2 linked regions of the Novosphingobium sp. G106 genome follow. The protein of the gene in region 2 interacts with the protein of the main gene of each other region in a pairwise test. Links are inferred from orthologs where the notes say so. Each region holds a gene or a part of one and is shown on either strand. Other genes may lie near its edges.

Evidence for each region. The genes of interacting proteins can lie anywhere in the genome.
Region 1: the proteins of ndk (region 2) and KRR38_RS03720 interact in binary tests that used the Escherichia coli proteins (3 or more experiments, as listed by UniProt). The link is inferred for Novosphingobium sp. G106 from one-to-one orthologs.

Annotation. Positions count from the first base shown.
Region 1 is NZ_JAHOOZ010000001.1:791,967-795,330, reverse strand. What follows is about bases 179-3,099. They hold KRR38_RS03720 (5-formyltetrahydrofolate cyclo-ligase), read left to right. Parts: upstream 179-1,311; coding sequence 1,312-1,887; downstream 1,888-3,099. Other genes in these bases: KRR38_RS36975 (hypothetical protein), read right to left, coding at 2,934-3,062; KRR38_RS03705 (hypothetical protein), read left to right, coding at 2,509-2,955; KRR38_RS03715 (DUF2842 domain-containing protein), read left to right, coding at 1,887-2,147; KRR38_RS03725 (cell division protein ZapA), read left to right, coding at 660-965; KRR38_RS03730 (hypothetical protein), read left to right, coding at 478-663. UniProt on the Escherichia coli protein: Involved in the removal of 5-formyltetrahydrofolate.
Region 2 is NZ_JAHOOZ010000001.1:2,395,889-2,398,887, forward strand. What follows is about bases 305-2,999. They hold ndk (nucleoside-diphosphate kinase), read right to left. Parts: upstream 2,016-2,999; coding sequence 1,593-2,015; downstream 305-1,592. Other genes in these bases: KRR38_RS11445 (DUF5996 family protein), read right to left, coding at 305-760; KRR38_RS11450 (hypothetical protein), read right to left, coding at 781-1,224; KRR38_RS11455 (hypothetical protein), read right to left, coding at 1,239-1,484; KRR38_RS11465 (DNA polymerase III subunit chi), read right to left, coding at 2,352-2,786; KRR38_RS11470 (leucyl aminopeptidase), read right to left, coding at 2,783-2,999. In the rest of the region: more of KRR38_RS11445, read right to left, coding at 1-304. UniProt on the Escherichia coli protein: Major role in the synthesis of nucleoside triphosphates other than ATP. The ATP gamma phosphate is transferred to the NDP beta phosphate via a ping-pong mechanism, using a phosphorylated active-site intermediate.

The sequences.
Region 1 (3,364 bases), 1.6 Mb from region 2 along the record:
CGGAAGTCGCGGATGTCCTGCATCGTCGGCTGGGCATAGCCGGTCAGGTGCAGCAGCGAGTAGATGAGCATCGAGCCGTGGCCGGCCGACAGCACGAAACGGTCGCGGTCGGGCCACTTGGGCGCGGCGGGATCGAACTTGAGGAACTTGGAATAGAGCACCGTCGCCACGTCGGCCATGCCCATGGGCATGCCGGGGTGACCGCTGTTGGCGGCCTGGACCGCATCCATCGACAGGGCGCGGATGGCATTGGCCATGGGGCCCAGGCGGGAAGGATCAAAGCTCATCTGGAAAAATGCTCCCGAAGGCGGCTGAAAGTGCCGATTCGATGGGGGCTTCCTTTAGGGTGAGGCGACGCCCCGTCAAGCACGCGGCCTCAACAACGAATGACGAATAGGTGACGCATTTGACGTCATGACGTCACCTCTATTGCGCACAAAGCTTTGCAGCGTCCTGATTTTGCGCTAGCATCATGCAATGGAAGGGGCATCCATCGAAAAAGCATTGGGACGTATTGAAGCAGCCTTGACCCGTATCGAGAACGCTGCCTCCCGCGAACCCCAGGCTGATCACGAACTCGCAGCCAGGCATGAACGCCTGCGCGTGGCGGTGACGCAATCGCTGCAGCAGCTCGATCAGCTGCTCGCGGGACAGGTTCCATGAGCAACGTCAAACTGGCGATCGGCGGGCGACACTTCACCGTCGCCTGCGCGGAGGGCGAGGAAGACCACGTCACCGGCCTGGGCGAGATGATCGCCTCGAAGATCGACGCGATGGGCGACATATCGAGCCAGAGCGAAACGCGCATGCTGCTGTTCGCCGCGCTGCTGCTCGCCGACGAACTGCACGATGCGACCGCGCGCTCGGGCGAAGCGCCCACCCCCAGCCTGCCGCGCGGCACTGCCCAGCGGCTCGAGACGATCGCCGACCGGCTGGAAAATCTCGCCAGCAGGCTTGAGGGTTAGGCCGCTAGGCCCTAGATAGACGGCGACGGGATCTGCCCGGCACGAGCCGCATGAAAATCCCTGAGGCTATAAGCAAATCCATGGGGGCTGTCCCTGGTTGGACCCTGGTCCGGCACAAATGGTCCCCACCTGACGTGAACGCGTCAGAGGATTTCCCGGCAACGACCCATGGTGGGCCCGTCACCCATTGTTCTCCGATGCAGCGATGCTGTATCGGCTGCGGCATCGGCCCGCTCCCCCACCCGGCCTCCCAGAGCATAGATTCTCGTCAGGAGGCCAGGTGAGGGAGCGGGCCGGTGCCGCAAGGCAGGGACGGATGTCCCGGCCGCACAAACGAGGAATCCACGTGGACGAGAAGCAGAAGCTGCGCACCCAGATGCGTGCCTTGCGCCGCAAGCATGTCGCAGCTCTGCCCGCGGCGACGCGTGCACTCCTGTTCCTGCGCCCGCCGACGCCGCTCGCCGCGCTGGCGCCCGAGCGGTCCACGGTCGGGCTCTATCACGCCAATCCCAACGAGGCGCCGACGCGCGGCTACGCGAAGTGGTTCTTCGAGAACTCGCGCCATGTCGCCCTGCCCCGCTTCGCCAGCCGCGGCGCGCCGATGGACTTTCGCATCTGGCGCGATCCCTATGAGGACAGCGATCTCGAACAGGGCCCCTATGGCCATCTCCAGCCCACCGCCGAGGCCGAGCCGGCCGCGCCGGGGCTCGTCATAGTGCCGCTGATCGCCTTCACCGCGGACGGCGGAAGACTCGGCCAGGGCGGCGGCCACTATGATCGCTGGCTGGAGAGCCATCCCGAGGTGATCCCGGTCGGCATGGCCTGGGACAACCAGCTGGTCGTTGCACTGCCGCTCGAGCCGCACGACCGGCACCTACGCGCCGTGGTCACGCCGACGCGGCTTTACGAAGGAGACGCCTGATGGCCTTCGGCACCAAGGGCGGCGGCAATCGCCGCGAGCCTACCTGGCGGATTCCCGTGGGCATCCTGGCACTGCTCGTCGGGCTGGGTATCTATGGCGCGGTCGTCGCCAGCGTGATCGCGCCGCTGATCGCGCCCTGGCCGTCGCTGGCCCAGGCGCCGCTCTATCTTGTGCTCGGCGTGGTCTGGCTGCTGCCGCTGCGCCGCTTCCTGATCTGGATGGAAACGGGCCGCTGGAGCCCGCCACCCCGCGACGTCTGACACGACATAGCGAGGCGCCTTGCAGAAGGCGCACTCAAGTCTTCGAATGTCTGGAAATTCCCAAGTGGCGCGAGTGACGGGGCTCGAACCCGCGACCTCCGGCGTGACAGGCCGGCACTCTAACCAACTGAGCTACACCCGCGCAGCCACTTGGGAGGCCGCGCACTAGGCCAGCGAACCGGGGCTGTCAACCGGGTCTCCGGGCGATTTTTTACAGAGCCGCGACAGGCCGGTTTTCGCTCGCAGAAGCAACGCAAACGCTGGGCAAACCCTGGGCAAAACATGGTGAGCGCGGCGTTAACCATTCCTTTGGACACCGCAGAGATACTGTTCCCCACAGTCCAACGGGGGGCAATCGACCGTGAAATTCTACATCTGGGCCGGCTACGCCATGACCGGCATCGCCATCAGCCTGACGTCGGCCGCCAGCGCGCAGCCGGCCATCGCCACCGACAGCGCCGTCTTCGTCGAGCGCATCGAGAACGGCAGTCAGCGCAGCCTCGAGCCGGCCAACCGGCTGAGCCGCGGCGACCGCGTCGTGACGATCGTCAACTGGTACCGCATGGGCGGCGATGGCGGCTTCACCATCACCAATCCCCTGCCCCGCGCGATTGCCTACCAGGGCTCGGCGCGCGACGACCAGGAAGTTTCGGTCGACGGCGGGCGCACCTGGGGCAAGCTCGGTACCTTGCGCATCGCGGGCCGCCTCGCCTCGCCCGAGGACGTCACCCACATGCGATGGCGTGTGCCCGCCGGCACCGCCGCGCGCGGCCAGGGCCGCATCGCTTACAGCGGCATCGTGCGCTGAGCGCCTAGCAGATCGAGCACCTCGTGCAGATCGCACGCTACGTGTAGGGCGAGCGCCGCGATCTCGTCCGTCGCGTGCAGCAGATCGGGCACCATGATCGTCATCATCCCCGCCGCCGCGGCCGATCGGACGCCGTTGTGCGAATCCTCCAGCGCCAGGCAGTCAATCGGCGCCACACGAAGCGCCTCGGCCGCCGCGAGATAGGGTGCCGGATGCGGCTTGCCATGTGCGTAATCGCCAGCGGCGAGGACGCGTCGAACCGGTGCGCCAGCCCGAACCGATCGAGATTGCGCTCGACGTTCTCCCGCGCCGATGACGTGGCAATGGCCCTCGGCAGATGCAGCTGGTCAATCCGGTCGAGCAGTTCGATGACACCGGGCTTCAGTGCCATGCGATGCTCGAGCACATG
Region 2 (2,999 bases):
GCGCTTGGTCGAATGAAGCGCCCGCCGGGACCGGCGCGGTACGAAAACCGGACGGCTCGGGATAGGCGTAGGAATAAAACGCCGCCTCAGGATAGGAATCGCTGCCGGGCCAGAACCCGGCGCTGCTGACCTCATGCGAATAGGCCTCGCGCGTCACCCGGTCGGGCAGGCCCGGCACGCCGCCCGGATGGAGCGGGGCCGGCCGGCCCGAGAAGCGTGTCACAGCGAGGTCGAAGCTGCCCCAGAACAGGTGGACCGGGCTGACCTTGCCGAGGAAGCTCGTACGGAACAGACTGAACACGCGGCTCGCCTGGACCAGCGCCAGCCAGAACCGGTGCGCCGCTTCGCCGTCGTAGCTGGCATGGGTCTCGTCGATGTCGAAGGCGATCGGGTCGGGAACTTCGTTGGGCAAGCGCACGATGCGCACCGCGACGCCCAGCTTGGCCAGCGCCTCCATGACCTCGGCATAGAAAGTCGCCACGGTCATCGGCCGCAATGCGACGGCCTCCATCCCGCCGGCGCTGCCCCGCACGAACAGCCAGTGGTCGACGAAATCGAACTCGATGTCGATCGCCTGATCGCCCGCGGGGATCGTCGATGTGCCGAGCCCGCGCGCGGTGACGTAGAGCGGCACCTGCCAACCGTGGTTGCACCAGGGCGTCAGCGCCAAGCGGATCTTGCCGACGATCTGGGTCCAAAGCTGCAGCGTCAGCGCCGTATCGCGCCAGCCGGCATAGTCGAGAACGGGCCATTGCGGCATCGCGCGATCTCCTCGAGTCGTCAGCGCGTCCGGCGTTCGTAGTCCAGTACCATGGCGCGCAGCGCCGAAGCATCGTGACGGGCGTTGTGCGGGACTTCGGCCGGTTCGCCGGGGCCCATGATATTGGGATCGACCAGCTCGAAGCGCAAGCTGCGGATCGGCAGCATCCGTCCCGGTCCGACCACAAGTAGTCGCGCTGCGTGGGCGATGTCCTCGGGCCAGTCGGCGACCAGCAGCGGTGCGGGATCGTCCGTCAGGTATTCAGCGAAGCGATGCGCCATTTCGACGCGGTCGATCGGCTTGGTGCCAAGCACCGGCAGCACATGCTCGGTGACCCATTCGGTCGGCTCCGGGCACGTCAGCGCTTCATAGAACGGAGCCTGGCGCTCGTCCTCGGGCACGAGGGCCAGCGAGATCAGCTCGCCGCCGAATCCGTTGTATTCGGCGTCGAGGAAATAGCGCACTCGCCCTGCCCGACTCAAATCTCCGCGTAGTCGACGACTGGCCGGTCTTCGCGCGTGCCGCGATAGCGCTGGGTGGGATCGTTGGGATCGCCGGCGATGATCACGTGGTCATCGTGCACTTCGAGCAGCGTGCCGACGAAGGGAAAGCCCTCGAGACTGCCGGTCACGCGATAGCTGACCGTGTCGCCCGCCTTGAACGTCTCGGGCTTGAAGTTGAATTCGAACGGGCAGTTCTCGCCCGTTTCGCCCATGCCTTGCATCGCGTGTTCTCCTTTGCAGCCAAGATAGGCTGCGAGCCAGGCTGGATCAAATGCAAAAGGCCGCCGGATCGCTCCGGCGGCCTCTCGAAACGCGTCAGATCCGGACGATCAGCCGACGATTTCTTCGGGCTTGAAGAAATAGGCGATCTCGATCGCGGCGTTCTCTTCGCTGTCCGAACCGTGGACCGAGTTGGCTTCGATCGACTCGGCGAAAGTCGCGCGGATCGTGCCTTCGGCGGCATCCTTGGGGTTGGTCGCGCCCATGATGTCACGGTTGCGCTTCACCGCGTCCTCGCCTTCGAGCACCTGCACGACGACCGGACCCGAGACCATGAAGCTGACGAGCTCGCCGAAGAAGGGACGCTCCTTGTGGACGGCATAGAAGCCCTCCGCCTGCGCCTGGCTCATCTGGATGCGCTTCGAGGCGACGACGCGCAGGCCGGCTTCCTCGAGCTTCGCCGTGACGGCACCGGTCAGGTTGCGGCGCGTGGCGTCGGGCTTGATGATCGAAAAGGTGCGGGTCACCGCCATGATAGGGTTCCTTGCGAAAGTATGCTTGTTCTTGGAAAGTGGCCGCGCCCCTAGCCGGGAAAATGCTGCGCCGCAAGATCGCGCTCAGATTCTGCAGCGCCTCGCGCCAGACAGCTTCGACCCAGGCGAAATCACGGCGCGCGGCATCGAAAGCGGCGTCCTCGTTCGCAAAGGCATCCGAACGATAGATTTTCCGCCAGTAGACCTTCTGCAGGCCCTCGAATTCGAGCGGTTCGATCCGGCTCAAGATATTGAAGCGGACCAGCCCCGCGTCATCGCGGAGGAAGCTGATGACCCGGTCGCGGTCGGGATGCATGAAATCCGCGGTGGGCTCGGTCACGGCCCCTCGACCCACTTGCTGCCCTGCTGTTTCCAGAACTTGCGCTCCACGCCGCCGCGCTTGCCGAGCATGACCCAGCACTCGCGCGCATCCTGGAGCGTGTCGTCGCCGAAGATGTAGAAGGTGCGCTCGAAAGCGGGGGCGCTATCCCGCCACACGCCGTCCGCGATCGCGACGAAGCGCGCGCCGTTGGCCGGCACCATCTCGCCCGCGAGCAGGATCGGCTGGCGCGCCTCGTGCTCGCCCGAAAAGCCGTGCGCGAGGAACGAGTCGGCTATGCGGCCCCAGAGCCCGTTGCTGATGCGCCCGAGTTGGTCCTGGTCTTCCGAAACGACCAGCAGCCGCTCGCCCGCCTTCAACGTATTGCGCGCGATGAGCGGCAGCACGGCTTCGGCGGGATCACGGCTCAGCTGGTAGAAGTCTACTCTCACCCTTCCAGGCTATCCCGAACATAGCGGTCGAGCAGGCGCACGCCGAAGCCGGTCGCGCCCTTCTCCCAGGTCGCGCCCGGCTTGTCGGCCCAGACCGTGCCCGCGATGTCGAGATGCGCCCAGGGCGTGCCCTTGTCGATGAACCGCGCGAGGAACTGCGCCGCGGTGATCGACCCGCCGAAGCGCGCGCCGGTATTCTTCATGTCGGCGATC